4 regions of the Pseudarthrobacter sp. TE3704 genome follow, and region 1 is predicted to be linked to each of the others. Evidence: riboswitches for the same ligand, from Rfam matches in the RefSeq annotation. Region 1 holds a riboswitch; each other region holds the start of a gene.
The links. A riboswitch is a leader RNA that binds a small molecule or an ion and turns the genes downstream of it on or off. The one in region 1 is predicted to bind thiamine pyrophosphate.
Positions count from the first base shown of each region.

Region 2: another riboswitch for thiamine pyrophosphate. It lies ahead of thiD (bifunctional hydroxymethylpyrimidine kinase/phosphomethylpyrimidine kinase); the one in region 1 lies ahead of thiO (glycine oxidase ThiO).
Region 3: another riboswitch for thiamine pyrophosphate. It lies ahead of ACZ9BC_RS10805 (ECF transporter S component); the one in region 1 lies ahead of thiO (glycine oxidase ThiO).
Region 4: another riboswitch for thiamine pyrophosphate. It lies ahead of thiC (phosphomethylpyrimidine synthase ThiC); the one in region 1 lies ahead of thiO (glycine oxidase ThiO).

Region 1 is NZ_JBWCCJ010000004.1:112,834-120,522, forward strand. Features, by position in the region: gene moeB (molybdopterin-synthase adenylyltransferase MoeB) at 1-646, opposite strand, end outside; gene ACZ9BC_RS11575 (TetR/AcrR family transcriptional regulator) at 731-1,396, shown strand; gene ACZ9BC_RS11580 (DUF3107 domain-containing protein) at 1,447-1,671, shown strand; gene ACZ9BC_RS11585 (hypothetical protein) at 1,709-2,011, shown strand; gene ACZ9BC_RS11590 (4a-hydroxytetrahydrobiopterin dehydratase) at 2,107-2,445, opposite strand; gene ACZ9BC_RS11595 (thiazole synthase) at 2,492-3,307, opposite strand; gene thiS (sulfur carrier protein ThiS) at 3,312-3,548, opposite strand; gene thiO (glycine oxidase ThiO) at 3,545-4,882, opposite strand; TPP riboswitch at 4,875-4,993, opposite strand; gene thiE (thiamine phosphate synthase) at 5,021-5,755, shown strand; gene ACZ9BC_RS11615 (RNB domain-containing ribonuclease) at 5,833-7,314, shown strand; gene ACZ9BC_RS11620 (DEAD/DEAH box helicase) at 7,615-7,689, shown strand, end outside.
Region 2 is NZ_JBWCCJ010000002.1:504,652-512,340, reverse strand. Features, by position in the region: gene ACZ9BC_RS06360 (Rne/Rng family ribonuclease) at 1-2,066, shown strand, start outside; TPP riboswitch at 2,218-2,315, shown strand; gene thiD (bifunctional hydroxymethylpyrimidine kinase/phosphomethylpyrimidine kinase) at 2,323-3,843, shown strand; gene rplU (50S ribosomal protein L21) at 4,142-4,450, shown strand; gene rpmA (50S ribosomal protein L27) at 4,511-4,774, shown strand; gene obgE (GTPase ObgE) at 4,892-6,481, shown strand; gene proB (glutamate 5-kinase) at 6,471-7,622, shown strand; gene ACZ9BC_RS06330 (glutamate-5-semialdehyde dehydrogenase) at 7,649-7,689, shown strand, end outside.
Region 3 is NZ_JBWCCJ010000003.1:652,925-660,613, reverse strand. Features, by position in the region: gene ACZ9BC_RS10830 (glycosyltransferase family 2 protein) at 1-485, opposite strand, end outside; gene ACZ9BC_RS10825 (iron-containing redox enzyme family protein) at 482-1,537, opposite strand; gene ACZ9BC_RS10820 (DUF4383 domain-containing protein) at 1,605-2,060, opposite strand; gene ACZ9BC_RS10815 (hypothetical protein) at 2,176-2,382, opposite strand; gene ACZ9BC_RS10810 (heme-degrading domain-containing protein) at 2,379-2,930, opposite strand; TPP riboswitch at 3,017-3,155, shown strand; gene ACZ9BC_RS10805 (ECF transporter S component) at 3,213-3,836, shown strand; gene ACZ9BC_RS10800 (ABC transporter ATP-binding protein) at 3,836-5,389, shown strand; gene ACZ9BC_RS10795 (energy-coupling factor transporter transmembrane component T family protein) at 5,386-6,186, shown strand; gene ACZ9BC_RS10790 (glycoside hydrolase family 25 domain-containing protein) at 6,183-7,016, opposite strand; gene ACZ9BC_RS10785 (UDP-N-acetylglucosamine 1-carboxyvinyltransferase) at 7,195-7,689, shown strand, end outside.
Region 4 is NZ_JBWCCJ010000002.1:594,110-601,798, reverse strand. Features, by position in the region: gene ACZ9BC_RS06805 (glucose-6-phosphate dehydrogenase) at 103-1,515, opposite strand; gene ffh (signal recognition particle protein) at 1,600-3,183, shown strand; gene ACZ9BC_RS06795 (alpha/beta fold hydrolase) at 3,285-4,019, shown strand; gene thiC (phosphomethylpyrimidine synthase ThiC) at 4,091-5,926, opposite strand; TPP riboswitch at 5,921-6,028, opposite strand; gene ACZ9BC_RS06785 (amidohydrolase family protein) at 6,105-7,187, shown strand; gene ACZ9BC_RS06780 (VOC family protein) at 7,291-7,689, shown strand, end outside.

The sequences.
Region 1 (7,689 bases):
TGCCAAAGACGCCGCCCTCGCCGCAGGAGGGCACAGAGCCGGCCGGCGGGGCCTCAGGGTAGAGGTCGCGGTAGGTGGGTCCGTGCTTCTCCCAGAAAACGCTGACCTGGCCGTCGAACCGGAAGATTGAACCCCACACGTAGGGCTTGCCGAGGATGGCGGCGGCGTCGTTCACCAGGTAGCGGGTGGCAAAGTTGTCCGCCCCGTCAAGGATCAAGTCGTACCCGGCGAACAGCTCCAGGGCGTTGGAGGCGTCCAGGCGCACGTCGTGGAGCCGGACATCCACCAACGGGTTCAGCGCGGCAATCGCATCCCGCGCCGACTCGATCTTCGGCTTGCCGACGTCGGCCACGCCGTGAATGACCTGGCGCTGCAGGTTGCTGAGGTCCACCGTGTCGTCATCGATGATCCCGATTGTTCCGACGCCCGCTGCGGCGAGGTACAGCAGGGCCGGCGATCCGAGCCCGCCGGCGCCGATTACCAGGACCCTGGCGTTCTTGAGCCGACGCTGCCCCAGGGTACCGATCTCGGGAATAATGAGATGCCGCGAGTAGCGTTCCACCTCGGCGGGGGTGAGCTCACCTGCCGGTTCCACCAACGGATCCAGCGAAACAGTTGAAATATTTGCGGTGAAAGTCGAAGCCATACTTCAATGTAGGCCCCGGGATACCGCCCGGTCATATTACCCCGCAGTAAAGTGGAGGTAACTGCAATGGAAAGAAGGACAACCGTGGTCCCTGAAGCACGGGCTGAACGCCCGCCCGCCGCCGAACCGCAAACCTCCCCGCGTCCAGCAGGCCAGCGCTCCGCCCGGCTTCCCCGCGATGAGCGGCGCGCCCAGTTCCTTTCCGCCGCGCAGGAAGTCTTCGTAGCCAACGGCTACCACGGCGCCGCGATGGACGAGATCGCCGAAACGGCCCACGTCAGCAAACCGGTCCTGTACCAGCACTTCCCCTCCAAACGCGAGCTTTACCTTGCACTGCTGGAAAGCCACCTTGCGTCCCTGACCGAGCTGATGCTGGGCGCATTGGACTCCACCACGGACAACAAGGAGCGCGTGAAGGCCGTCATGCGCGCCTACTTCCGCTTTATTGCCAACGATGACCAGGCCCACCGGCTCGTGTTCGAGTCGGACCTCATCAATGATCCGGATGTCAGTTCACGCCTGGAGACCTTCAACCGGACCTTCGCCGACGCCATTGCCCGCGTCATTGCCGGGGACACCAAACTCCCCCACCTCGAGGCGGAGCTTTTGGGGCGCGGACTCGCCGGGATGGCGCAGGTCAGTGCCCGCTACTGGCTCGAAACCGACGGTAACCTTGACCTCGATGTGGCCAGTGACCTCATCTACCGTTTAGCTTGGCGCGGAATCTCTCGCTTCCCCAAAGAGTCCTAGACTACAAATAAGACATCACCAACGAACTTTGACTGGCTGGGAGGCCCCCTGTGGAAATTAAGATCGGCGTTCAGAATGTTGGCCGCGAGATTGTGCTCGAATCGGCACAGGACGCAGACACGGTGGCCAAGGTTGTGGGCGAAGCCATCAACGCCGGCAGCGAGCTGCGCCTGACGGATGACAAGGGACGCCTGATCATTGTTCCCGGAAATGCCCTGGCTTATGTGGAAATCGGCGCCGAAGAGGTCCGCCGCGTGGGGTTCGGCCAGTTCTAGCCCAGGCCCGCGCTGCCGCGAATCCCGAGGAGATCCGTTGCTTTCCCTGACCATCGTTGTGCTCGCCACCGTCGCCGCAGGTTTTATTGTCTGGGCGAATGACAGGCGGCATGCCAAGTACGGCGCCGGCCTGCCCGCCGGCGTAGCCGTGGGTGCAGGGGCCCTCACGTGGATCATCCTCATGGCCGCCGGCTTCGGCTACCGGCCTGGGCTGACCTGGCTTCCATGGGTCCTGCCCATCGCGCTGGGGGCTGCGGCCGCCGTCGTGGCTATTCTTTACCTGGGCCGCAGCCGCGCCCGGCAGGACACCCTCCGGCTTACCGCGATCCTTCGGCGCTGAGCGCCGGTTTCTGTTGCACCTTAAGTAAGTGGCCGCTGTCCCGTTGGGACGGCGGCCACTTGCTTAACGGCACAGCTGCTTGATGGCGCGGCTGCCTAATGGTCCGGCACGTATTTCGAAGGCTCGGCCACAGCCCCGGACGCTGCCGCGGCGTCGCTTGCCCCGGCGGCCGCAGTGAGGTCCCGCCTAGTCACCTGCCCTCCGGCGTCGTGGGAGGTGTACCGGATGAAGACGCGGTTGTAGCGCCAGTCGAGGTCCGGATGGTGGTTTTGTTCCTCGGCAAGGCGTCCGACGGCGGCAATCACCTCGAGTGCGGCAGCCGCCGTCGGCGTCTTGAAGACGGTGACCAGGCCGCCGTCGCTGAAACGCCAGTCCGGCAGTCCGGTGAGTGCTTCGTCGATGCGTTCCCGGGGAAGGGCGTCTTTGGCGGCCACTGCTGCTCCTTGCATCAGGGCGCCGGCCGGTCCGAAGGAGCAGGCCCTACAGGAACTCGGCCCGGCCCTCCATCGCCGACGACGCCAGCGCGTGCTCGCGGCGCGGTATCCGACCGGCCGCTTTCGCCAGCCTACCGGCGATGACAGCGTGTTTGAAGGCCTCCCCCATCATCGCCGGGTTCTGCGCCCGGGTCACCGCGGTGGCCAGCAGCACGGCGTCGCAGCCAAGCTCCATGGCAAGGGCGGCATCCGACGCCGTGCCGATGCCTGCATCGAGCACCACCGGGACGGAGGCGCGGGACACGATGAGCTCGATGTTGTGCGGGTTCAGGATCCCCAGCCCGGTGCCGATGGGTGATCCCAGGGGCATGACCGCGGTGGCTCCCAGGTTTTCCAGGCGAAGCGCCAGGACCGGATCGTCGTTGGTGTACGCGAACACCTTGAACCCGCGGTTAACCAGCTGTTCGGTGGCGTCCACCAGTTCCACGGCGTCCGGGAGGAGGGTGTGCTCATCTGCGATGACCTCAAGCTTCACCCAGTCGGTTTCCAGTGCCTCGCGGGCCAGTTCGGCGGTGAGGACCGCATCACGGGCCGTGAAACAGCCGGCGGTGTTGGGGAGGACCCGGATGCCGTGGTCTACGAGCAGCTGGAAAAGCGAGCCCGTTTCGGCCGTCGAATAGCGGCGCATTGCCACGGTGGTCAGTGCTGTCCCGGACGCCAGGAGCGCGGCTCCGAGGCCGTCCAGGCTTGGGGCGCCGCCGGTGCCCATGATGAGCCGCGATGCCAGGGGTACGCCGTCGATGACCAGTGTGTCGTCCATGCCGGAGGCGCCGGCCGGTGTGATGGTGGTGGTTTCGGTCATGGTCTCAGCCTCCCTGCACTGCCGTGACGAGCTCGACGTCGTCACCGTCGGCGAGCGCTGTTGCGAACCATTGGCTGCGGGGTACTACCTGCGCGTTGTGCGCCACCGCCACGCCGAGTTTGCCGCCGTCGCGGGCCTGGCCGTCAGCGGCGAGGGGGCGGCCGGTGACCTGGCTGACGAGCATGGTGATGGAGGCCCCGTCAGCCACCGTATGTTGTTGTCCGTTCAGGGTGATGTTCATGCTGTCTCCTTGATGTTGAAGATGGTGGCGGCCGGTTCGCCGCCGGAAAACCGCCCCGGGTTGAACGGTTGCCAGCGGACGTCCGCCGTGCCGTCCAGAAGGTCCCGGCAGATGGCCGCCGCTGCGGGGGCCAGGAGGACGCCGTGCCGGAAGAATCCGGTGGCAATGATCAGTCCCGCAACGTGTGCGGACTCCCCGGCTGCCGGATCGCCGGCCAGTGGCACCCGTCCCAGCAGCGGGGCGTTGTCCGGGGTGCCGGGCCGCGCCCGTGCCGTGCATTCCAACAGCTCGAGTTCGGCGACGGCGGGCACCAGGACCTGGGCATCGCGGAGGAGCTGGTAGACCCCGCCTGCCGATACGGCGCCCGCTGCGGCGCGGGCACCGGCCGCAGGTGCGTTATGTGTTGCGGCAAGGGCGTCCTCACGCTGGGTGGCTCCGATCACCACCGTCCCGTCCTGCCGCGGGACGATATACACGGGGACGCCGTGGACCAGCCCGCGGACGGTTGAGGTCACCAGCGGCTGGAGCTGCCGGGGCACTGCCAGGCGCAGGATATCCCCATACACCGGCCGCAGCGGCAGCTGCAGGCCGTCGGGCAGCCCCGCCAGGGCTGCAGCATCCAGGCCGTTGGCAACGATCGTTTCGCGGGCCAGGACCGTGCCGCCGCCCGCGAGCCGGGCCCCGGCCACTGCCCCGTCCGCCCAGACCAGCCCGGCGGCCCGGTCCGGCACGGCGTAGCCGTCGATGGCCCCCGCCACGTCTGTTCCATTACTTTCGACGGCGGGGCAATGCGCGGCGAGCGCGCGCCGCAGGCAGGACACCAGGCGCCGGGGATCCACCTGGTGGTCCGCGGGAGTGTCCAGTGCGCAGGCGATGGCAGGGCTGAGCAGCGGTTCCCGGCGCCGGGCCTCCCGGACAGTCAAAGGCTCCACGGACAGGCCGCTGGCCTGCTGCACCCCGCGCAAATCCATGAGGGCGCGGCGATCGGCGGCATCGGCACCCACGGCGAGCGTCGGCGTCGTGAGGTACCCGGGACTTTCGCCAGAAGCGGCGGCCAGTTCCGCGGCAAAGCCCGGCCACCGGGCGGAGGAGGCAAGCATGAGCTCCAGGAGGTCCTCCTCCTGGTAGTGCAGCTCGCTCACCGGGGCCAGCATTCCGGCGGCCGCCCAACTGGCCCCGGCTCCTGGCGCGTCATCGATCAGCACGACGGACCGCCCGGAACGCCTCGCCTCCCAGGCGATGGCATGCCCAACCACTCCGCCGCCGATCACGGCCACGTCGGCACGGATTGTGCCCGACGGAGCCCCGGGCGGGGCAACGTTTGGGGTGCTCATGTGTCTCCTTCCCTACGCCGGCATTAACCGGATCAGGTCAAGCGGTCGGCTCTGACGCCCTCTCAGCCCGGCGCTTTATGACAGCTGCCGCGGGCTCCCGCAGTACGAGGCCAGTGTAGAGGAACTAGGCTTGCAGCCATGAATGTGTCCCAGTCCCCTGCCCCCGCTGCCGCAGTCCCCGCAGCCGATGCCTTCACCCACGCCGAAGGCACTGCCGGCCTGAACAGCGCCCGCCTCTACCTCTGCACTGATGCCCGCCGGGACCGCGGGGACTTCGGGCAGTTCGTGGATGCTGCCTTTGCCGGCGGCGTGGACATCATCCAGTTGCGGGACAAGGCCATCGAGGCGGCGGAGGAGCTGGAGCTGCTGGCGGTTTTGAAGGAAGCGGCGCAGCGCCATGGCCGGCTGTGGGCTGTGAATGACCGGGCGGACATCGCCGTGTTGTCCGGTGCGCCGGTGTTCCACATCGGTCAGAAGGACCTTCCGTTGGATGCAGCCCGCACCCTGCTCAACGGCAACGCCGCCATCGGGCTATCCAGCCATGCCCCCGGGCAGGTGGACGCCGCCCTCGCTGCCGCAGCCGGACCGTCCGCGCTTGACTACTTCTGCGTCGGACCCGTCTGGGCCACGCCCACCAAACCCGGCAGGGCCGCCGTCGGGCTGGACCTCGTGAAGTACGCCGCCGCAGCCTCGGCCGACGCCGGGAACGGGGTGCCCTGGTTCGCCATCGGCGGCATCGACCACTCCAACGTGGACCAGGTTGTGGAAGCAGGAGCGAGCCGCATCGTTGTGGTGCGTGCCATCACGGAAGCTGATGACCCTGCCGCCGCTGCTGCCGCCCTTGTCGCTGCCTTGGACGGGGCCACACCCTAAGGCTGCCGCAACACGACGCAGCCCGCGCGGCGTCAATGCCATGCAAAACCGGGGCTCTTCGGGCTAGGCTGATTTTCGTGTCACATCATCGGCTGGCTCCCAACGTCCACGAGCACAACAATGCCCTCGAGGAAGCCCTGGGTGCGCTGCGGACCGAACTGGAACTGCCCGGCCCATACCCCATACACGCAGTCAGGGATGCCGAAGCCGCCGTCGCGGCCTTGCAGCTGCCGGCCTATGACCTGACCGGCATCGAATTCATCACCATCGATCCGGCATCGTCCACGGATTTGGACCAGGCCCTGTTCATCGAGGCCGACGGCGACGGGTACCACGTGCTGTACGCCATCGCCGATGTTCCCTCCTTCGTGACACCCGGCGGGCCCCTGGACGCCGAAACACGGCGGCGCGGCCAGACGTTTTATGCCCCGGACGGCCGGATTCCGCTGCATCCGGAAGTCATCAGCGAGGGAGCCGGGAGCCTGCTGCCGGGGCAGGACTGTTCCGCCTTTGTCTGGGATTTCCGGCTGGACAGCGCCGCCGAAGTCACCTCCGTCGCCGTGAAGCGGGCCCGCATGCGCAGCCGGGCCAAGCTCAGCTACAAGGGGGCGCAGGCTGAACTGGATTCGGGCAACGCATCCCCCGTCCTCCAGCTGCTCAAAGAGGTTGGCCTCAAGCGCGTGGAGCTGGAACGTGCCCGTGAAGGTGCCAGCCTGAACATGCCGGAACAGGAGATCGTCCAGCTTCCCGATGGCGGCTACCGCATCGCCGCCGCCCCGCAGCTTCCCGTGGAGGACTGGAACGCGCAGATTTCGCTGATGACCGGCATGGCCGCGGCGCAGCTCATGCTGGCCGGCAGAGTGGGTATCCTGCGCACCATGCCCGCGCCGGATGAGCGCTCCCTCAACCACTTCCGCCTGCAGACCGAAGTGCTGGGCAAACCATGGGACGGGGAGGTCAGCTACGGCGAATACCTGCGCACCCTGGACCCCACCGATCCCCGGCAGCTGGCCATCATGCATTCGGCGGGAATGCTGTTCAGGGGCGCCTCCTACACCGCCTTTGACGGTGTGGTCCCGGAAGACGCGGTGCAGTCGGCCATCGGTGCCGCCTACGCCCACACCACCGCTCCGCTGCGCCGGCTGGTGGACCGCTTCGTGCTGGTGATCTGCGAGGCCCTGAGCAACGGCGGCAACGTTCCCGCATGGGCCCGGGAGGCGCTGCCGTCGCTGCCGGACATCATGGCAGGCTCCGACCAACTGGCGTCCCGGATGGAGCGCATGGCCCTGGACACTGTGGAGGCGGCGCTGCTGGTCAACCACATCGGCCAGGAATTCGACGCAATCGTCATTTCCGGGTCCAAGCCGCAAAACGGAAACGGAAAAAACGGGAACGGCAGGAACGGGAACGGCAACGGCGGCTCCGGAATCATCCAGGTGTCCGAGCCCGCGGTGACCGCCCGCTGCGCCGGCGAACTGGAATCCGGCACCAAGGTGCTTGTGCGCCTGGTTTCCTCCGATATTGCCACCCGCGAGGTCCATTTCGAACTGGTGCAGTAGTCCCCTGTGGACAGCACGCTTGAGGCGCGGCAGGGCCGAAACCGGGATTTAGGCGGTGTACGGCTAGACTGGAGAAGTAGATATGGATGCCCGGTCGTTGATTTCCTTGATTTGAAACCAACAAGCCCGCCCCTACGCGATCTTGAGATTTGCCCGCTGGTCACCAGTGCCAGCATATAGATAGCCCGCGATCGGCTTCCACTGGAATTGCTTGCGCGCCCGAGCGTGCTCCGGATCAGCCTCCCCGGCCGGCCCGTTGAGCAGGCAGCGCCATTGCCCAAATGAATAAGGAAACTCCCTGTGAGTGAATTGCATACCCATCAGCTTCTGACGGACGACACCGGCACTGAGACCATCGAGCCCGAAGAAACCATC
Region 2 (7,689 bases), on a different contig from region 1:
GCAAGGTCCAGAATGTCCTGCCCTCCATGGAGGCTGCCTTCGTTGACATCGGACGCGGCCGCAACGCCGTCCTGTACGCCGGCGAGGTGAACTGGGAGGCTGTCAACCTCGAAGGCAAGCAGCGCCGCATCGAAAACGCCCTCAAGTCCGGCGACACCGTCCTGGTTCAGGTCACCAAGGACCCGGTGGGCCACAAGGGTGCACGCCTGACCAGCCAGATCTCGCTGCCCGGCCGCTACCTCGTGTACGTGCCCGGCGGCTCCATGACCGGCATCTCCCGCAAGCTGCCCGACGTCGAACGCAACCGCCTCAAGCGCATCCTCAAGGACCGCCTTCCGGAACACGCGGGCGTCATTGTGCGCACAGCCGCCGAGGGAGCATCCGAGGAAGAGTTGACGCACGACATCAACCGGCTGCGCGCCCAGTGGGAAGGCATCGAAAGCCAGTCCACCTCCACCAAGGTCCTGGCACCGGAACTGCTTTATGGCGAACCGGACCTCACCATCAAGGTGGTCCGTGACGTCTTCAACGAGGACTTCTCCAAGCTGATCGTTTCCGGCGAGGAAGCCTGGGACACCATTGAGGCCTACGTCACCTACGTGGCCCCGGACCTGGTGGGCCGCCTCGAGAAGTGGACCAAGGACCAGGACATCTTTGCTGCCTGGCGGATCGACGAGCAGATTCACAAGGCCCTGGAACGCAAGGTGTTCCTGCCCTCCGGCGGTTCGCTGGTCATCGACCGTACCGAAGCCATGACCGTGGTGGACGTCAACACCGGCAAGTTCACCGGCAGCGGCGGCAACCTCGAAGAAACCGTCACGAAGAACAACCTTGAAGCGGCCGAGGAAGTTGTACGGCAGCTCCGGCTGCGCGACATCGGCGGCATCATCGTCATCGACTTCATCGACATGGTCCTGGAGTCCAACCGGGACCTGGTGCTGCGCCGGCTGGTGGAGTGCCTGGGCCGTGACCGTACCAAGCACCAGGTTGCCGAGGTCACCTCGCTGGGGCTGGTCCAGATGACACGCAAGCGCATGGGCACCGGGCTCCTGGAGGTCTTCGGTGAGCAGTGTGAGGCGTGCGCCGGGCGCGGCGTGGTCACCCACGACGATCCCGTGGAGCACCGCCGCGCCAACATCGTTGCCGCCGAGCACCACGTGCAGCGTGCCGACAGCCGGCCTGAAGCCCGTGCTGAAGGACACCGCAACGAAGGCCAGCGAACCGACAGCACCCAGCCTGGCGTCCGTCCCGACCGGAAGCGGCGGCGCGGACGCGGCGGCCAGCAGCCTGACGTTGCCCCGGCGGCCGCAGCCGTACACGTGCACACCGTCCACCCGGACCCGGCAGACGCCGAACGCCATGCCAAGGCGGAAGCAACCCGGCTGGCGCTCGCCAACATCGCTGCAGCAGCCCACGCGGCCCACCTGCACGACGATGAGGTTGCGGCTGCCCGCCAGGCACAGCCGGCCCAGCAGGCAGCGCCGGCCGAGGCGGACAAGCACGACGCCGATGCCTCCTCCCGTCCCGCCGCTGTCCTGACGTTCGGCGGCGAGAAGGTTGCCCTGCCCTTCGTCGAGCACGCGGAAGAACAGCAGCCGCAGCCTGCCCTCACCCTGGACCGGCTCGCTGAAGCCTTTGCGCACCTCGGTGAGCCCGCTCCGGCTGCCGAGGCTCCGGCAGAACAGCCGGAAGCTGCGGTTTCGGCACCGGCAGCTCCGGCACCCGTAGTTTCGGCACCGGTAGTTGCGGCACCGGTAGCTTCGGAACCGGCCAAGGCCGGGCAGCCGTCCGGCGCCGCCACCGTTGAGAAGGACTGGTCGGACCACACCGTGGAGCAGTCACGGCAGCGGAGGCCACGGCGCAACCGCAGCGCCAGCCGTGCCCAGGGTGCTGCCAACGAAACGTCGGTCCAGCACCATGAGAGCGTCCCGGCCGCCAGCGCAGGACACTCGCATGCCGCGAAGGCGCCGGAACCGGCTGCGGCCTCCGGTGCGGACACTGCAGGCGCCAAGCAGGCCGAGGCTCCGATCATCCTCGGTGTGGGAGTTCCTGCTTCCGAGCTCTGACCGCAGGCAGCACAACAAAAACCCGGATGCCCGGAACCGCCCTCACGGCCGGTTCCGGGCATCCGGGGTTAACAATGTTTCGGCCCGGATCAGGTGCCAACAGCAGCGGCACGTCACCTTCGGTGCGGCGGCGGCAAAACGGCTAGGCTGGGGAACCGACACGGGGTGCCGCGCGAAGGGCCGGCTGAGATCCACACCCGTTGAACCTGTCCGGCTAGTACCGGCGAAGGGATGTCTCTTGTCTTCGACTCTTGCAATGCCCGCGGAAGCTCTCCAGTCCACTCCTGTCCTGCCGGATTCCGGCCGGGACCTGCCCCGTGTCCTGTCCATTGCGGGTTCGGACCCCTCCGGTGGAGCAGGCATCCAGGCGGACCTCAAAAGTATTGCCGCGCACGGCGGGTACGGCATGGCCGCCATCACAGCCCTCACCGCACAGAACACCCGCGGCGTGGAAGCCGTCCACGTCCCGCCGGCTTCCTTCCTGGCCAGCCAGCTGGACGCCATCAGTGACGACATCACCATCGACGCCGTGAAAATCGGCATGCTGGGGGACGCCGCCGTCATTGGGGCGGTCCGGGAATGGCTCGAAAAGGTGCGTCCCGCCGTCGTGGTCCTCGACCCGGTGATGGTCGCCACCAGTGGCGACCGGCTGCTGCAGGAATCAGCCGAGGCCGCGCTCCGCGACCTGCTGCCGCTCGCCCATCTCCTCACGCCCAACCTGGCCGAACTCGCCATGCTGGTTGGCGAAAGCCCGCAGGATTCCTGGGAAGGCGCGCTCGATCAGGGGAAGCGCCTGGCGGCAGCCACCGGGACCACCGTGCTGGTGAAGGGAGGACACCTGGCCGGGGCCGAATGCCCGGACGCGCTGGTCAACATGAACGGATTGCTGGGAGCAGAAGTCATCCAGGTGCCGGGGGAGCGGGTGGCCACCCCCAACAGTCACGGCACCGGCTGTTCGCTCTCATCCGCGATGGCGACTGTGCAGGCGCGGCTGGGGGACTGGGAGGCATCGCTGCGGGAAGTGAAGCCCTGGCTGGCAGGGGCCCTGGAAGCCTCCGGACGCCTGGACGTGGGAACAGGGAACGGGCCCGTCCACCATTTCCACCACCTGCGCCCCATCCCGCCCGCCGGAGGATTCGCCGCGCGGCTGCGGGCCGAAGCCGACGAGGACCTCAAAGCGATCTACGGGCTGGACTTCATCCGTGGACTGGCCTCCGGCAGCCTCCCCGAAAAGGAGTTTGCCTACTACCTCGCCCAGGACGCCATCTACCTCAACGGTTACTCCCGGGTCCTGGCACGGGCAAGCGCCCTGGCACCCACCGAAACGGAGCAGGTGTTCTGGGCTGCCTCCGCGCGGCAGTGCCTGGAAGTGGAGTCGGAGCTGCACAGGTCCTGGCTGAGCACCCGCCCCGTCCAGGCCGAGCTGGGCCCGGTCACCAAGTCCTACGTGGACCACCTGACGGCCGCATCGGCGTCGGGCAGTTATGCCGTGCTCGCGGCCGCCGTCCTGCCCTGCTTCTGGTTGTATGCCGAGGTGGGCAAGACACTCCACGCCCGGTTTGTCGCCGCGGGCGAACCGGCAGCACACCCCTATGCTGACTGGCTCCGTACCTACGCGGACGAAGATTTCGCCGAAGCAACCCGCAAGGCCATCGCCATCGTGGACGGGGCCGGGCGGAACGCCTCGGATACCGAGCGGGCGGCGATGGTCACCGCCTTCCGGCAGTCCTGCCGCCTGGAAGTGGACTTCTTCGACGCGCCGCGCCTCCACTCCTGACCGGCAGGCGGGCGCTCTGCCGGTAGGATGGTGGGGCGCGGTCCCGCCGCCTGGTTGGCCTGTGGTTCCTATCACAGCCAACGCGCCGGAACCAGCCTCATTTGCGGCCGAAGACGAAATTAGCGTAGTCTAGTTCTTCGGTGCTTACGCCAACACTTGGGTTATGACCCCTTCGGGGATAGCTCACGGATTTCCCCGGGGAATCCACGGCGTTGAGGCACAGCGGAAACCCAGCCACTTCAGCGCCGGGTACCGCACGCAAATCTAGTAATAAACGTCGAGAGAAGTGAGTTCCCAAGTGGTGTACGCGATTGTCCGCGCAGGCGGCCGCCAAGAGAAGGTTTCCGTTGGAGACTTCGTTACCCTGAACCGCGTCGCCGGTGGAGCTGGCAGCACCATTGAGCTGCCCGCACTGCTCCTGGTAGACGGTGACAAGGTCACCTCCGCCGCTGCTGACCTGGCCAAGGTAACTGTCACGGCTGAAATCCTCCAGGACCTCCGCGGTCCTAAGATTGTCATCCAGAAGTTCAAGAACAAGACCGGTTACAAGAAGCGCCAGGGTCACCGTCAGGAACTGACCAAGGTCAAGATCACTGGCATTCAGTAACCACCGGTTACGTTCAGGTTTTTCAGCAGATTCCCCAGAATTTAGAGGCAGGCATTTCAGATGGCACATAAAAAGGGCGCGAGCTCCACTCGCAACGGTCGTGACTCCAACGCTCAGTACCTCGGCGTCAAGCGCTTCGGCGGCCAGGTAGTATCCGCAGGCGAGATCATCGTCCGCCAGCGTGGCACCCACTTCCACCCGGGCGCCGGCGTTGGCCGTGGCGGCGACGACACCCTGTTCGCACTGACCCCGGGAGCCGTTGAATTCGGTACCCGCCGCGGTCGTCGCGTCGTCAACATCGTTGCTGCTGCAGCTGCAGAGTAACAACAGATCCTAAAGCGGTGGAGCGGGCCTGATGGCCCGCTCCACTGTTCTTTTAACCGCATTACAATCGATTTGGCGCCTTGGGGCGTCTCGAAACACAGCACTGAGGAGATCCACGTGGCCAGCTTTGTAGACCGGGTAGTACTGCACGTATCCGGCGGTAGCGGCGGCCACGGGTGCGTCTCCGTCCACCGCGAGAAGTTCAAGCCCCTGGGTGGTCCCGACGGCGGCAATGGCGGCAATGGCGGCGACGTCATCCTGCGCGTGGACCACCAGACCACCACCCTTCTTGACTACCACCACGCCCCCCACCGGCACGCCACCAACGGCGGCCCCGGCATGGGTGACTGGCGCGGCGGGAAGAACGGTGAGACCCTCATCCTGCCCGTGCCCGACGGCACCGTGGTCAAGTCCAAGGACGGAACGGTCCTGGCGGACCTCGTCGGCGAAGGCGCCGAATACGTTGCCGCTGCCGGCGGGATCGGAGGACTCGGCAACGCTGCCCTGTCCTCCCAGAAGCGCCGCGCCCCCGGCTTCGCCCTGCTGGGCATCGAAGGCGAATCCAGCGACATCGTCCTGGAACTGAAGTCCATTGCCGACATCGCACTGGTGGGCTTTCCGTCTGCCGGCAAGTCAAGCCTCATCGCCGCGATGTCGGCTGCCCGGCCCAAGATCGCGGACTACCCGTTCACCACGCTCATTCCCAACCTGGGCGTTGTCCAGGCGGGCGATGTCCGGTTCACTATCGCCGACGTCCCCGGACTGATCGAGGGTGCCAGCGAGGGCAAGGGCCTGGGCCACCACTTCCTGCGCCACGTGGAGCGCTGCGCCGCGCTGGTCCACGTCCTGGACTGCGGAACCCTGGAATCGGACCGCGACCCCCTTTCGGACCTGGCCATTATTGAGGCCGAGCTGGAAAAGTACGCCGTGGATATGAGCTACGCCGGCCAGGACGGCGAAGTGGTCCCCCTGAACCACCGCCCCCGACTGGTGGCGCTGAACAAAGTGGACCTGCCTGACGGCAAGGACATGGCAGACTTCGTCCGCCCGGAACTGGAATCCCGCGGCTACCGCGTCTTCGAAGTGTCGGCCACCAGCCACGAAGGCCTGCGCCAGCTGGGCTTCGCCATGGCCGAGATCGTCCAGGCAGCCCGTGACGCCGTCGCGGCCGCCCCGCCCAAGGTGCAGCCGGCCGTCCTGCGTCCGCGCCCCGTCAACGAGTCCGGGTTCCGGATCCGCCGTGAGGAAAAGGGCCTCGAGCCGCTGTTCCGCGTCCTCGGCGAAAAGCCCGTGCGCTGGGTCAAGCAGACGGACTTCACCAATGAGGAAGCCATCGGCTACCTGGCCGACCGGCTGGCCAAGCTCGGCGTGGAGACCGAGCTGTTCAAGCAGGGCGCAAAGCCCGGCGACACCGTGGTGATCGGCGAGGACGACGGCGTCGTCTTCGACTGGGAGCCCACCATGATGGCCGGCGCCGAACTGCTGGCGTCACCCCGCGGCACCGATGTCCGTTTCGCCGATATCGGCGACCGCCCCACCCGCAGCCAGAAGCGCGAAGAGCAGCAGGAGCGCCGGGACGCCAAGGCAGCAGCCCGCGCCGAGCTCGAGGCAGAGCGGAAGGCCGGCATCTGGACGGAGTCCGTCAGCGGACGGCGTGTGGCCAAGCCCCTGAAGGAGAGCGGACTGGAAGCGGACGATGACCTCTAGGGCCGTCGTCACGGACCCCTTGGTGCGGTCCGTGGACCGGAGCGTGCTCGCCAACGCGCGCCGGATCGTGGTGAAGGTGGGCTCGTCGTCACTGACCAGCATCAAAGGTGGCATCTCGGAGGAATCCCTGACCGCCCTGGCGGACGCCCTGGCGGCCAAGCGCAACACCGGAACGGAGATCATCCTGGTCTCCTCCGGCGCCATCGCCGCGGGCCTGGCACCTTTGGGCCTGGCCAAGCGGCCCCGCGACCTGGCCACCCAGCAGGCGGCGGCCAGTGTGGGGCAGGGCCTGCTGATGGCGCGTTACACCCACGCCTTCGGCGCCCACGGCGTGACGGTCAGCCAGGTGCTCCTCACGGCCGAGGACTTGATGCGGCGCAGCCAGCACACCAACGCCTTCCGTGCCCTGGACCGGCTGCTGAACCTCGGCGTCGTCCCCGTCGTGAACGAAAACGACACGGTGGCCACGCACGAGATCCGTTTTGGCGACAATGACCGGCTCGCGGCCCTGGTGGCGCACCTGGTGCGGGCCGATGCGCTGGTGCTGCTGTCCGACGTCGACTCCCTCTACGACGGTCCGCCTTCCCAGGGCGCGAAACGGATCCCCCTGGTTGAGGGCGCCCACGACCTCGAGGGCGTGTCCATCGGAAAAACCGGCAAGGCGGGCGTCGGCACCGGCGGAATGCTCACCAAGGTCGAAGCCGCCACCATGGCCGCCGGCTCCGGCATCCATGCCGTCGTCACCTCCACGCCCAACGCGGCAGCTGCACTCAACGGCGAGGACGTAGGCACCTGGTTCGCCGTCAACGGGGCCCGGAAGCCCGTCCGGCTCCTCTGGCTGGCACATATCGCCTCGGTCCAGGGCCGCCTGGTCCTCGACGATGGTGCGGTTAAGGCCGTGCGGCACCACCGGACGTCCTTGCTGCCGGCAGGCATCTCCGCCGTGCATGGCGACTTCGAAGCGGGCGACGCCGTCGAGATCGTCAGTGCCGATGGAACCGTGGTTGCCCGCGGCCTCGTGAACTACTCCTCGGAGGAGCTGCCCCGCATGCTGGGCCGGTCCACCCGGGACCTTGGCGAGGAACTCGGCAGCGGCTATGACCGTGAAGTTGTTCATGTTGATGACCTGGTGCTGGTCTGAGCTCCACCCTCGCCTAAACTTGAAACATGACTGAGGCCCTGATCCACACAACTGCTCACACCTCCGG
Region 3 (7,689 bases), on a different contig from region 1:
CCGGGAAAGTCGGCGGACCAGGCCCGGTTGATCAGCGTCCGGGACGTGTCCCAGCATGCGTGCCAGGGCAGGGGGTCGAAATAGTTCTGCGGGCGCACCACGTCCGCAGTCCCCAGGTGGCCCACGACGGCGGCGAGGGACGCGCGCGTGTAGCGGACGTCGTCGTCGGCGATCACCAGAACCTCTGCCGTGGCGGCGCGGACGCCTGTCATCACCCCTGCCACCTTGCCGTTGCCGTGCTGCCCGCCGTCATGTCCCGGTCCCGCCGGGTGATCGGGGCGGATGTGGCGGACCTCCGGCGGGAACTGCTCCCGGTGGCGGGCGAACAGGTCCGGGGCTGAACCGTCTACCACAATGACCGGTATCCAGGTGGCCAGGCGTTGCAGGTAGGCCACCAGGTCAGGAAGGCCGGAGTCGTCGGCCCAACGCAGGGGAAGGATGTACTCAGCCGCTTCGAGGCCTTGCTCCATGGCCTGGGAGGTCATGCTGCCGCCGGCACTGCCGCCCTGAGCGAAGACCGGCCGTGTTCCCAGGACGTCAAAAGGTGGGCGGACAGCCTGGTGTCGATCGCCATCACCGCCGTGGCACCGAAAATGACGTCATCCAGCAACCCGGGTTCGGCCTCCACGAGGCCGCCTGCCAGGTCCCGGCCGGCTATCTGCTCGTGCACGGCATCTGCCTCGACGTGCTCGTCGAAATAGTGGGTGACGTCCGCATCGAAACCGTGCCGGCGGAAGCCGTTGCCGTACAGGCGGTTGGGCTGGGAGGACGTCATTTCATAGATGGCCAGGTGCCCGGTGATGGCGCCGCGGAGCCGCCGGTTCAGTCCGCAGAGGGACATCAGGTTCACGGCGGCCAGGGAGATGGCCGGGACGGCGTTCACGTACGCACCGTAGTGGTCGTCCATCCCCAGGCCGCGCATGGTCCGGGCGAACAGTGCGCTGTGCATCCGGTCCGGCCGACCGCCGCCGTACTCGTCTGCCTGGATTTCCACCAGGGCGGCTTTCGCCCGGCCGCTCAGCCGCGGGATGGCCCAGGTGTGGGGGTCCGCTTCCTTGAGCTGGTAGATGGATTTGTGGATCAGGAACTCCTTGAGCTGCCCGAGGCTTGCCTTCTTTGCCACGAAGCGGGAGACGCTGGGGCCGGTGTCCCGGGCCGCCAGGCCGAACAGGACGTCGGCAACTGCGTCGCTGGTCAGGTCGGAGCCGGCCGGAAGGTCCAGATCCCCGCCGGCCTCCCGGGCGGCGAGGCGCAGGGCTTCCTCGAAGGGCTTCTCCAGCATTTGCCGCACCTGGATCAGCCCGGGCTCCCACTCCCACTCGTCCGGCACACCTTCCAGGCCGGAGTAATGCAGCTCGTACAGGCAGAAAAGCGCGAGCTGGACATCATCATCGCCGATGATGTCCGTAACCCCCGCCAGCTTCCCGTCGACCAGTTGGCGCATCCCGGAAAGGGACTCGCCGGCGCTGCCCGGGTGTCCTGCCAAAACCCCCAACAGGGCGCTGCTGATGGGGCCTCTCGGTTCCGGAAGTTTCATGGTGCTCCTTGGGTTCGGGCGGTGTGCCGGTGCGGTACCGTCTGCATTGACGGCCAGTCAGGAAAGGTCAGTTGCCGCGGCTGGCGGCGGGAGTGCGCGGGGACAGCATGATGGCCAGGGCGATCATGGCCAGGCCCAGGACGAGGTGCAGCCAGTTGTCCGCACCGTTCTCCGGGATGAAGTTTGCCGGCGTGTTGTCTCCGATGAGGAGGCCATACAGCCAGAGCACCAGGTAGATGACCCCGCCGTAGGTGAAGAAGTTCCTGGCCTGGCGGTGGGTCCGCGCCATGAGCAGGCCGGCGGCGCCGAAGAGGCAGTGGACAAGGTTATGGAGAATGGATACCTGGAACACACCCAGCAGCAGGGCGCCTGAACCGGGCCCTGCGAAACCGAGGGAATCATAGTTGCGGGTAACGCCGGGAACGAATCCCAGGATGCCAACGAGCAGGAATACGGCGCCGGCGGCAACGGCAGACCACTGCAGGGCGGTTCGGACGCCCGGTGGGCGAATGCTGACTGCCATGTCCTGTACTCCTCTCACGCCTGAAACAATATAGTAAGCATGATTACTAATAAAAGCTAAGCAGGCTTTGTTTCTGCGTTGAGGGATACGGAACCTTCCCCGTTCCGTCCTTTTCTTACGCCGGGCCGGTCCAGGTGTAGGGGTTGGGGTGCTGCCCGCCGCTTCGGCCCTGCTCGTACCCCTGTTGCCATGCCTTGCCGACGGCGGACACCAGGTCGGCCAGCAGGGGATAGTAGGGATGGTCCGGGCCGATGAAGATCATCTCGTCCTCGGCTTTGTCCAGTGCCGCCCGGACGGCATTGTCTGCGGGCCTGCCGGTCATGCCGGGCCGTCTGCCCCTGCCGGGCGCAGCACCTCACGCATAGCCTCCACCACCAGGTCATGGTCCTGCATTTGCGGGAGCCCGGAAACGGTGACGGTGGCCACCGCGCCCACACCGGAAACATAGACCGGGAAGGACCCGCCGTGCGCGGCGTACAGGGTTTGGTCGAACCAGCCCTGGTCCTCGATCCGGCCGCCCCGGAGCCGGCCGCGAAGCCCCACCAGCAGTGAGGGAACCTCATACCGGGCGGCGGTGCGCTGCTTCGCCCGGATCCAGTGTTCGTTGTCCGGGGTGGCGCCGGGCAGGGCCACATGGAACAGGACCTGATCGCCCTTGGTGATGTCGATCGCGATGGGCAGGCCGCGCTCCTTTCCCAGTTCCACAAGGAGAAGTCCAAGGTTCAGCGAGTCGTCCAGGGAGAAGCCGGGGAACTGGAGCTCATGGATCTCCCCCTCGATGCGGCCGATGAGGGCCTGCAGCGATCCCTCCGGCTGCGCGGCGTCAGAGTCCGGATCGAAGTCGGTCACATGCGGCTGATTAGCAGTCATGGCCCACAATCTACCCCTGTCCCGGTGTAAACTGGACTCCGCCCAGCAGGGCAGTTCTACCTAAGCATTATTCCGTTCAGAGCATTACTTAACGACAGGGGAGCGCCGCCGTCGGGCACTGGCCAAGGCCGGGAACCGCAGGTGGGCGCTGAGAGTGCGGACAGCCGCAGACCCTCGAACCTGATCCGGTTAGTACCGGCGCAAGGGAGTCGAGTTCTCGAAGTCCGGCAACGGCAGTAGCCGCTTGCCGTGCTTTCCCCTCCTGTTTCCCAGGAGGATCACATGAGCACTGCAGCAATCAAGAAGACCACCAGCAAGTCCTGGCGCGTCGTGGACATCGTGGTGGCGGCCCTGATCGCCATCGCCGGCGGCGTCATCTTCTGGGCCTGGTCCCAGGGTGCGGCCGCGGTTTCCGCGCCGATGAACGCCGTTTACCCGCCCCTGACCGGCCTGATCGCCGGCGGCTGGATGATCCCGGCGGTGCTGGGCATGCTCATCATCCGCAAGCCCGGCGCGGCATTGTTCTGCGAAACCGTCGCAGCCACCGGTGAGCTCCTGATGGGATCGCAGTACGGCGCCTCCGTGCTGTTCTCCGGCTTCGTCCAGGGCCTCGGCGCGGAGATCATCTTCGCCATCTTCGTGTACAAAAAGTTCAACCTGCCCGTTGCCCTGCTGGCAGGCGCGGCGGCGGGACTCTTCTGCGGCCTGAATGACTCTTTCGCGCCGTGGGGCTGGAACATCGCCTACTCGGGCGGTGACAAGCTGGCCTACATCATCTTCACCGCGATTTCCGGTGCGGTCATTGCCGGTGCGCTGTCCTGGATCGCTACCCGGGCTCTAGCGAAGACCGGCGTGCTGAGCTCCTTCGCCTCGCGCAAGGCAGCCACGGAGCCCGTCCTCTCCTGATGCAGGCACCTTCGCACCAGGCCGGGCCCGGAGCTATGCGGCCGGCGGCCGTCACGGCCCGCGGCTGGGGGTGGCGGCATGCCGGCCGCCCCAAGCCTGCGGTCCACAGCCTTGACCTCGACATCGCGCCGGGGGAGCGGGTGCTCCTGCTCGGTCCTTCCGGTGCGGGCAAATCCACCCTCCTGCATGCCCTTGCCGGGGTTCTGGGCGACGTGAACGACGACGGCGAGGCGGGCGATTCGGACGAGTCGGGTTCGCTGCTCGTCGGCGGTGCGTCCCCCCGCGGGCAGCGCGGCCATGCCGGGCTGATGCAGCAGGACCCCGAAACACAGGTTGTCCTCTCCCGCGTAGGCGACGACGTCGCCTTCGGCGCCGAAAACCTTGCCGTGCCCCGTGACGCGATCTGGACCCGCGTGCACGAGGCGCTTGACGACGTCGGCCTGTCCCACCTGCCGCTGGACCATCCGACGTCGGCCCTGTCCGGCGGCCAAAAGCAGCGCCTCGCGCTGGCGGGCATCCTTGCGATGCGGCCCGGGCTGATCCTTTTGGATGAGCCCACCGCCAACCTGGACCCGGCGGGTGTGCTGGAGGTCCGCGACGCCGTGGCCCGGTGCCTGGACAAGACCGGCGCAACGCTGGTGGTGGTGGAGCACCGGGTGGCGGTCTGGAAGGACCTGGTGGACCGGATTGTGGTCCTGCAGCCCGGCTCGGCCTCTGATCCTGCGGTACTGCTGGACGGCCCTCCCGACCAGGTACTGAGTGACGCGCGGACCATGCTGATGGCCGCCGGGGTATGGGTGCCCGGTTATGTGCCCGCCACCCGTGCCCGTGCTGCCGTGCCGGCCGCCGGGACGGGAAATCTCCTGCTCGCCGCCGAAAAGCTGGCAGTGTCCCGGGAACGTCCGCGCCGCAGCGGGTTCCGCAGGATCCCGCCAGTCCCGGTGCAGGAAGACATCACCGCGCAGGTGCGGGCCGGCCAGGCACTGGCAGTGGTGGGACCCAACGGTGCGGGAAAATCCACCTTTGCCCTGACCCTCGCGGGGCTCCTGGAGCCGGTCGCCGGCAAGGTTTCCGCCACCACCGACCTGAGCCGGGGAGCGGGAATCGACCCCTACAAGTGGAAAGCCGAGCAGCTGATCGAGCGGGTGGGCACGGTGTTCCAGGAACCCGAGCACCAGTTCGTTACCGGCAATGTGCTCGATGAACTGCTGTTCGGGCCCCGGCACCTGGGGCACGGCGAGGAACGCGTTGACGAACTGCTGGAACGGCTGCGGCTCACCGCGCTGGTGGACGCCAACCCGTACACACTTTCCGGCGGGGAGAAACGGCGGCTCTCCGTGGCTACGGTCCTTGCAGCGAGCCCGCAGGTCCTGGTGCTGGACGAGCCGACGTTCGGCCAGGATGCGAACACGTGGGCGGAACTGGCGTCCTTCCTCTCCGAACTGCTGGACGCGGGCACCGCAGTGGTGTCGGTGACCCACGATGCCGAGTTCACCGCCGCGCTGGGCGGGACGGAGCTGCGGATGGCTGCAGCGGAACGGGTGGCACCATGAGGCAGCAGCTGAACCTGCGTGGCAACCAAGCCCTCCTCACCCGCGCCAACCCCCTAAGCAAAGTGGCCGCCGTCGTCCTCATCACGGTGGTGCTGGCACTGTCCATCGACTGGGTCTCGGCCTCGGTGGCGCTGTTTTTTGAGTTCCTGCTGTTTCCGCTTGCCGGCCTGACCCTGACGCTGCTGTGGCAGCGTGGCTGGCCGCTCATTCTCGCCGCTGCCGTGGGCGGCTGGAGCACCTCCATCCTTGCCGCGGACAGCGGACGGACCCTGATCGACGTCGGCATCTGGACCATGAGCGAGGGTTCCCTGGAGACGGGAATCGGGTTCATGCTGCGGGGCCTGGCCATTGCCCTGCCGGCGGTGCTGCTCATGAGCTGCACGGATCCAACCGACCTCGCGGATGCACTGGCGCAGAAGGCCCGGTTGCCCCACCGTTTTGTGCTGGGCACGCTGGCCGCGATGCGGTTGGTGGGCCTGATGGCTGAGGAATGGCAGACCATCGGCATGGCGCGCCGGGCCCGGGGCGTGGGCTCGCGGGGCACAATTGTGCAGCGCGTGAAAGCGACGCTGGGGCAGAGCTTCGGCCTCCTGGTGCAGGCGATCCGCCGGGCGTCACGGCTGGCTGTCACCATGGAAGCGCGGGGCTTCGGCGGCGGAAGCCGGACGTGGGCCCGCGAGTCCACCTACAGTCTCCTGGACGCCTGGGTGCTGGCGGGAGGCCTGCTCGTGGCGGGCCTGGCCGTTGCCGCGGCTCTCTCTGCGGGCACGTGGAACATGGTGTGGCTGGGAAGCTAGGGTTCCTGCTTGCAGGCATGGTTGTAGTCGAAACCCCGCGCCACGAACTGCGTCAGGACCACCTTGCCGCCGCCCGTTAGCGGAGCCTTTGAGCAAGCGCCCGCCGCCCGGTAGGCGTTGCGGGAGCCGGCCAGCCAGCTCGGCAGCGGGTAGAGGTTGCTGGAGCTGCTGACGCTGCCCACGATCCGGCCCCACTGCAGGCCGGTGGAGTAGAGGCCCACGCCCTCCACCCCGATGCTGTGGAAGAAGTCCGTCATGCCTTCCAGGACAGCCCGGTTGGCGTCCTTGTCGCTGGACCAGGTGTTTTCAGTCTCAACGTCCAGCCACCAGACATAGTCTGCCGGGTTGCTGATTCCGCGGATGTAGGCGTCGTCGTAGGCTTTGGCATAGCCGTACATGTAGGCGCAGGCCGTGCCGTAGTCCCCTTCTTCGCAGGGTCCGTAGGGGTTGTGGACGTGCCGCCCGATGGGGTACTCGTCGCTGACGGGCCACCAGGATCCTGCGCTGCCGGGGTTGGCAGTGTTGACGTACAGCGACACGGCCGGTTGGGTCGGGAGGCCCGGTGACGTCTCCGCCCACTCGAGCTGCTCCTCCAGGCACGGGTTGGTGTTGTTGGCCAGGCCGTTGTTGACGCCCACGATGCCGAAGGCCTGGCCCTTGGGCAGTTCCTTTTTGCACTGCGGCCAGGAGATGTCGTTGCCGAGGAGCGATTGGCTGCCCTCACCCGGCGACGGCACGGCGGACGCGGGACCTGCAAAAACCAGAATCAGAGCTGCTGCCAGCATCCACGCAAGCCGGATGGCGGGCAGAGGGGCTGGCGTCCGGGGCATGTAGGCTCCGTTAGGTGCTCGAAAAGATAGTTCCCCTCCAGTTTCCTCCGGACGGTGGGATGGGACAAGGCGCGGGCCGGGCCAGGTTTCTATCGCATGTACCGGGTAATTGGTCGTTTGATCCGGCCCATACCCCCGTTTTTCGCCAGCTATAACTCATCGATGATATATTTGCTCCATGACTCAGGAAACCGCTGAACACGTTGCCGCCATGCTGCGGGACGCCCGCAACGAGAAAGGCTGGACCCAGGGCCAGCTGGCCGCCGAACTCGGAACCAGCCAGAGTGCGGTGGCACGGATGGAGCAGGGGAAGCAGAACCTGAGCCTGAAAATGATCCAGCGGCTGGAAGCCATCTTCGACCGGAGCATCGTCAACGTGGGCAAACCGCAGATGACGCACCTTCGGGTGGAGGGCGGACGGACCCTGTCGGGCGCGGTGGACGTGAACAGCAGCAAGAATGCCGGCGTCGCCCTGCTCTGTGCAAGCCTGATCAACAGGGGAACAACAGTGCTCCGCCGCCTGGCCCGGATCGAGGAAGTCAACAGGATTGTCGAGGTGCTGAGCAGCATCGGCGTGGAGTGCACCTGGCTCAACGACACGGACCTCCGGCTCCGCCGCCCGGCCGTTTTGAACCTGGAAGCCATGGATGTTGACGCCGCCCGCCGGACGCGC
Region 4 (7,689 bases), on a different contig from region 1:
TCCCGAAACCTGAAGAGCAAAGCAGGAGCGGGCAGGAAACCGGAAGGTTTCCTGCCCGCTCCGCCTTTAACAGCGAAGCGCCGTAAGTCGTCCGCCCGGTCCTCAGGACCCGCTGTCAGCGCGCCCTGCGGTGTGCCAGGAAGCGGGCTCGGCGGAACCGGCGTCGTACTCCTCAAGCGGGACGTCGTTGCGCTGCCAGGCCAGAAGCACCGGCTCAACGATCCGCCAGCAATCCTCCGCGGTGTCGCCGCGGACCGACAGCAGGGGATCACCTGCGAGCACGCCCTCCAGGACTTCCCCATAGGGGAGGAGTTCGGAGGCACTCAGTTCGGCCTGAAGGGTGGCCCGGCTCAGGCTGAAGATGTCTCCGGGGCCGTTGACATCGACGTCGAACTGCAGGGTGTCCGGGCCGAAGCCAATCCGCAGCTGGTTTGGGGAGTCCACGCCCGTGAAGCCTTTGGGCAGGTGGGGGACCGGGCGGAAGGTGACCACGGCTTCCTTGCGCTTGGCTCCCAACGCCTTTCCGGAACGCAGGATGAAAGGGACATCCTTCCAGCGCCAGTTGTCGATTCCAATCTGGATCTCCGCGAGGGTTTCGGTTCCGCGGTCCGCGTCCACTCCCTCCTCCCTGGCGTAGTCCGGCACCGCTTTTCCTGCCACCGAGCCTGCGGTGTAGCGGGCCCTGCGGGTGGAGGCGGCGAACGGGGCACGGACGCTGCTGGCCCGAAGGACGGCGGAGATGGCATCGCGCAGGTCCCGCTCGCCCACGGTGGCCGGCGGCTCGATGGCCATCAGGGCCATGATCTGCAGCAGATGGCTTTGGATCATGTCCCGGAGGGCGCCGGCGCCGTCGTAGTAGCGCGCCCGCCCTTCCAGCGCCAGGTCCTCGTCAAAGATGATTTCCACCTTTTCAATGTGGTGGCGGTTCCAGACGGGCTCAAGGAAGTTGTTGGCAAAGCGCAGGCCCAGGATGTTCAGCACGGTGGCCTTGCCCAGGAAGTGGTCAACCCGGTGGATGTGGTCCTCGGGCACCAGCCGCACCAGGGTCCGGTTAAGGGACCGTGCGGATTCCTCGCCCGACCCGAACGGTTTCTCCATCACCAGCCGCGTCCCGTCCGGGACGTCCTCGGGCTGCAAGGCCTCACACGCGAGCTGGCTGATCTTCGGGGGGAGCGCAAAATAGACGGCCACGGGCCCCTCGAGGCTGCGCAGTAGTGCGGCAAGGCCGCCGCCGGCGGTGACGTCCAGCTGATGGTAGACAGTTTCCTTTTCGAGCGCCTGAAGCGCTTCCTGTCCCTCGGCGGCTGCGGCTTCGGCGGTTGCAGCAAACGACGAATGCACCCTCTCCCGCCACTGTTCCGGGGTCCACGGATCAGATCCCGCCCCGACGAGCCGCAGCCCTGCGGCGCGGCCCTTCGCCACCAGCCGCGCCAGCCCGGGCAGGAGGAGCCGGCCGGTGAGATCGCCGGAGGCACCGAGGATGAGCAGGGTTCTTACAGTTGTTTGGCTCGTCATTTTGCCAGCATGCCATCTTGGGTGCCCGACTTGGTACCCTAGATAGTCGAGTCCCGATCATCCACTGAAAGAAGTGCACGGCGCGTGTTCAATTCACTCTCTGACCGGTTGACAGCAACCTTCAAGAATCTCCGCGGCAAAGGCCGCCTCACCGAGGCCGACGTCGACGCAACAGTCCGCGAGATCCGCCGCGCCCTTCTGGACGCCGACGTTGCAGTCCCCGTTGTCCGGGAATTCACCGGGCGGGTCCGCGAACGCGCCCTGGGCGCCGAGGTATCGGCCGCACTGAACCCGAGCCAGCAGATCGTCAAGATCGTCAACGAGGAACTCGTGGAGATCCTCGGCGGCGAGACCCGCCGCATCCGGCTCGCCAAGAACGGCCCCACGATCATCATGCTGGCCGGCCTGCAGGGCGCCGGTAAGACGACCCTGGCCGGCAAGCTGTCCAAGTGGCTGAAGGCCCAGGGCCACAGCCCCATGCTGGTGGCCTGTGACCTGCAGCGCCCCAACGCCGTCACCCAGCTGCAGGTGGTGGGCCAGCGCGCCAACGTACCGGTGTTTGCGCCCCATCCGGGCGCCACCTCGTCCGAACTTGAACACCCTGCGGGTGACCCCGTGGCGGTGGCGCGCGCCGGCGTCGAGGAAGCCCGCCAGAAGCTGCACGACGTCGTCATCGTTGACACCGCCGGCCGCCTCGGCGTCGACGCCGACATGATGGAACAGGCACGCCAGATCCGCCGCGCCATCGTGCCCAACGAAGTCCTGTTCGTCATCGACGCCATGATCGGCCAGGACGCCGTGAACACGGCGCACGCCTTCGACGAAGGCGTCAACTTCACCGGCATCGTCCTGTCCAAGCTCGACGGCGACGCCCGCGGTGGTGCCGCGCTGTCCGTCGCGTCGGTCACCGGTAAGCCCGTGATGTTCGCCTCCACCGGCGAGGGCCTTGACGACTTCGAGCTGTTCCACCCGGACCGGATGGCCTCGCGCATCCTGGACATGGGCGATGTCCTCACGCTCATCGAGCAGGCCGAAAAGTCCTGGGACAAGGATGAAGCTGCCCGGATGGCGAAGAAGTTCGCCGACCAGGAGGACTTCACCCTGGACGACTTCCTGGCCCAGATGCAGCAGATCCGCAACATGGGCTCCATGAAGAAGATGCTCATGATGATGCCCGGCGCGCAGAACATCCGCCAGCAGCTGGAGCAGTTCGACGAGCGCGAGATTGACCGCGTGGAGGCGATTGTCCGCTCCATGACCCCGCACGAGCGCGTTGCGCCCAAGATCATCAACGGGTCCCGCCGCGCCCGCATCGCGCGCGGTTCAGGTGTGCACGTTTCCGAGGTCAACGGCCTGCTGGAACGATTCGCCCAGGCCCAGAAGATGATGAAGAAGATGGCCCAGGGCGGCATGCCGGGAATGCCCGGGATGCCCGGAATGCCCGGGGCGGGCGGCGGAGCCCGGAAGAACGCCAAGAACGCACCGAAGAAGAAGGCAAAGTCTGGCAACCCTGCAAAGGCCGCCCAGGAGCGCAAGGACGCCGAAGCACGCCGTGCCAATGCAGCCAAGGCCCTGCCCACCGGCGCGGCCTTCGGCCAGCAGGGCGGCGACTTCGACCCGTCCCAGCTGAACCTGCCCAAGGGCTTCGACAAGTTCCTCGGCAAGTAACAGCATCCAAACCAGGTAGCAGCAGGTGTCGTTTTGAGGGCTCAAAACGACACCTGCTGCCGTTTGCAGGGGTTGCCGGCGCCGTGGAATAGGGTTGGGTCATGTTCAAGCAGAGGGTAGTGTTCGTGCACGGCGCCGGGAGTTTCGGCGCCGCGGCCTGGCCGCGCCAACACGGCATGGCGCTGTCCTACGACGCACTGTTCCTGCGCCGCCACGGGTACGATCCCGTCGCCGAACCCGTGGAGTCCTCCTTCGCCGAGGACACGGCCATCGTGCTGCGGTCCCTGGCGGACGACGGCCGTGGTGCCGCGGGCGGACACATCGTGGCTCACGCACAAGGGGCCATCGCCGCCATGACGGCCGCCGTCGAACGGCCCGACCTCGTTTATTCGCTGACCCTCGTGGAGCCGGCGTGCCTCTCCCTTACCGCGGAACTGCCGGCGACAGCGGCCCATATCCGCCTCATGCAGCCGTTGTTCGATGTCCGCCGCCAACTCAGCGACGAGGATTTCCAGCGGGAGTTCGTCCGGCGGGTCTACGCCACGGACCTTCAGGAGCCGGTCACTGCCGAGGAGAAGCGCTCGGCCAGGCGGCTGCGGCTGCAGTCACCGTCGTGGGAGGCACCGCTGCACATCGTTCCGGGCGTCCCCACCCTGGTCCTGACCGGGGGATGGGAGCCCCTCTATGAGGAGATCGCCGGCTACCTCCGTGAGACGGGCGCCCTGCACCGCGTTGCTGCCGGGGGCCACCGGCCCCACGACTCACGGGACGGCGACCGCGCCATCCGCTCCTTCATCAGCGAGGTCAGCAGGACCGAGCCTGCCAGGGCCTCCTGACCCCGGAGGGCACGCAGCCTTCCCGTCCGGCCGGCCCCCAATTGCCGGCCGGACGGGAAACTCGAGGGGAGTCAGCTACGTCCCGCTGCCGGAACGTTCAGCTCCGGCAGGTACACCTTGGCCCCGGCGGCCATGAACTCCCGGCTCTTCGCGCGCATGCCTGAGGCCGCCTCAGCCAGGGCAGCCTGCGCCTCGGCGGACCCGTATTCGTCACGGATGTCCTGGCTGATCCGCATGGAGCAGAACTTTGGCCCGCACATTGAGCAGAAGTGGGCAGTCTTGGCCGGCTCCGCGGGAAGAGTCTCGTCATGGAAAGCCTCGGCCGTCACCGGGTCCAGGGACAGCGCGAACTGGTCCCGCCAGCGGAACTCGAAGCGTGCCTTGGACAGCGCGTCATCCCGCTCGTGCGCCCCCGGGTGGCCCTTGGCAATGTCGGCGGCGTGGGCGGCGATTTTGTAGGTGATGACACCGGTTTTCACGTCGTCCTTGTTGGGCAGGCCCAGGTGTTCCTTCGGCGTGACGTAGCACAGCATGGCCGTGCCGTACCGGGCGATTTCCGTGGCGCCGATCGCTGACGTGATGTGGTCATAACCCGGAGCCACGTCCGTGACCAGCGGCCCCAGGGTGTAAAACGGTGCTCCCTTGCAGAGTTCCTGCTGCCGTTCGACGTTTTCCCGGACCAGGTGGAACGGAATGTGCCCCGGGCCCTCCACCATCACCTGCACGTCATATGTCCAGGCCCGCTGGGTGAGCTCGGCCAGCGTGTCCAGCTCCGCGAACTGCGCAGCGTCATTGGCATCCGCCGTAGCTCCCGGCCGCAGGCCGTCGCCGAGGGAAAATGCGACGTCGTATCTGGCGAAGATCTCACACAGCTCGTCGAAGTGCGTGTACAGGAAGTTTTCCTGGTGGTGGGCCAGGCACCAGCCCGCCATGATGGAGCCTCCCCGCGAGACGATGCCCGTGACCCGGTTGGCGGTCAGCGGAACATACCGGAGCAGGACGCCGGCGTGCACGGTCATGTAGTCCACACCCTGCTCGCACTGCTCGATCACGGTGTCGCGGAAAATCTCCCAGGTCAGCGCATTGGCTTCCCCGTTGACCTTTTCCAATGCCTGGTAGATGGGCACGGTGCCGATCGGGACGGGGGAGTTGCGGATGATCCACTCCCGGGTGGTGTGGATGTCATCGCCGGTGGACAGGTCCATTACGGTGTCGGCCCCCCACTGGGTGGCCCACTGCAGCTTGTCCACTTCTTCGGCAATGGAGCTGGTGACGGCCGAGTTGCCGATATTGGCATTGATCTTGACCAGGAAGGCCTTACCGATGATCATCGGCTCTGACTCGGGATGGTTGATGTTGTTGGGAATGATGGCCCGCCCGGCCGCGACTTCGCTGCGGACCAGCTCAACGTCGCAGTTCTCGCGCAGCGCCACGAAGCGCATCTCGGGGGTGATGATGCCCTGCCTGGCGTAGTGCATCTGCGTTACCGTCTTGCCCTCGACGGCGCGGCGGGGCACCGGCTGAGCCCCTTGCCACTCCGCGGAGGCGGCGCCGCGGCGGACAGCCGAGCGGCCGTCGTCGAGCAGGTTCCGCTCCCTGCCGCCGTACGCTTCGGTGTCTCCCCGCGCCACGATCCATTCGGACCGGAAGGGGCTGAGGCCGCGTACCGGATCGCTGCCGGGTCCGGCCGTCCGGTAGGTCCGGAAGGGTCCGTTCGGTTCCCCGTTGGGGGAAGGCTCCAGGGCAATTTCCGTTACGGGTACCCGGATTCCCGACTCCGCGTCTTCGATGAACGCCAGCGAATGCGACGTCAGGGACTGGGTAACCTGGGCTTCCGCCGCCCCACCGGCCACGCTTTCGCGGGACTGATTCAGGGCAGGGTCCAGCTGTTCATTGGGTGTATTCAAGGAATACTCACTTCCTTCGCCGGCATTACCCGGACAGGTTCAACGGTCGCAGGCTGCGTCAGCCCGATCTCAGCCCCTGCAGGGGCACCCGTGTGGTCAGGAAGAAAGCTACCACAGCCTTGCGGGAGGGGCTTGTCACATGGCCGGTGCTAGCCTGACTGGCGGGAAAAGGAGTCCAATGCCGGAGATCATCGAATTCAGCGGCCCGGTGCTTGCCGGGCCGGACAGCGAGCGGCGGGGCCTGTGGTCCATTGACGGGCTGTTGACCTTCACACGCCCGCAGCAGGTGCCGGACAAGGTGCTGGAAGGCTGGGTCCTGCCAGGTTTCGTGGATGCCCACTGCCACATCGGGCTCGGACCCGGCGGCCCGGTGGACGCTGCTGCCGCCGAAGACCAGGCCCGGGCAGACCTGGCGGCCGGCACCATGCTGGTCAGGGATGCCGGCTCCCCGGCCGACACCCGCTGGATGCAGGGCGGCCGGGACTTCCCGGTGCTGATCCGCGCTGGACGGCACGTTGCCCGGACCCGCCGATATCTTCGCGGTTTCGCCGACGAGGTGGAACCGGAAGGCCTTGTGGAAGCCGTGCGCAAGCAGGCACGCGACGGCGACGGCTGGGTCAAGCTCGTGGGGGACTGGATTGACCGCGGCATTGGTGACCTGGCGCCGTCCTTTCCCTCCGCCGTCGTGCGGGACGCGGTACAGGCGGCGCATGACGAAGGCGCCCGGGTCACCGCCCACTGCTTCGCTGAGGACACCCTGGACCAGATGCTGGACGCCGGCATCGACTGCATTGAGCATGCCACCGGACTCCTGCCCCGGCATCTTCCCCGGTTCGCCGAACAGGGAGTGCCGATCGTCCCCACACTCATCAACATCGCGACGTTCCCGGACATCGCCGCCCAGGCCCGGCCCAAGTTTCCGCGGTACGCGGACCACATGCTGGCGCTGTGGGAGCGGCGGATGGAGCGGGTGGCGGAAGCTTACGGGGCCGGCGTGAGGATCTTCGCCGGCACGGACGCCGGCAGCGTCATCAACCACGGAAGAATCGCGGACGAGATTTTGGCCCTGCATGAGGCCGGGCTGCCTATGGCTGCTGCACTGGACGCAGCCTGCTGGTCAGCCCGCGAGTGGCTCGGCGCGGACGGCCTGCACGAGGGTGCGCGCGCCGACGTCGTCCTCTGCAGCGAGGATCCGCTGACGGTTCCCCGGGCGGTCAGTCAACTGTCACATGTGGTGCTGGGAGGCCGCATCATCCGCTGAGCAGGTTTCCGGGTCGAAGCACTTGGAATAAATTGAAGCTTCAAGTAATTTTAACTGTGACAGGCCGCCCCATCCCGGCGGCCGCCAGCACAGGGAGCGTTCAATGACTGCAGAAGCCACCAGCCAGGATCTTCTTCCTGCAGACCTCACAATGGGCACCGTCATGCTCAAAGTAGGCGACATGAAGGTCATGACCGATTACTACCAGCGCGCCCTTGGCCTTGAGGTGGTGGCCGAGCAGGACGGCGGGCTGTACTTGGGCCGGCTGCAAAAGCCGCTGGTCCACCTTGCGCCCGCGCCCGGGCTGAACCTTCCGGGCAGGGGAGAAGCGGGCCTGTTTCACACGGCCCTGCTGTTCGAGGACCAGGCCTCCCTCGCGGCGACCATCGCCACCGCTGCCCAATACGAGCCGCGGTCCTTCACCGGGAGCGCCGACCACCTGGTCAGCGAAGCCTTCTACTTCAACGACCCTGAAGGCAACGGCATAGAGCTCTACTGGGAC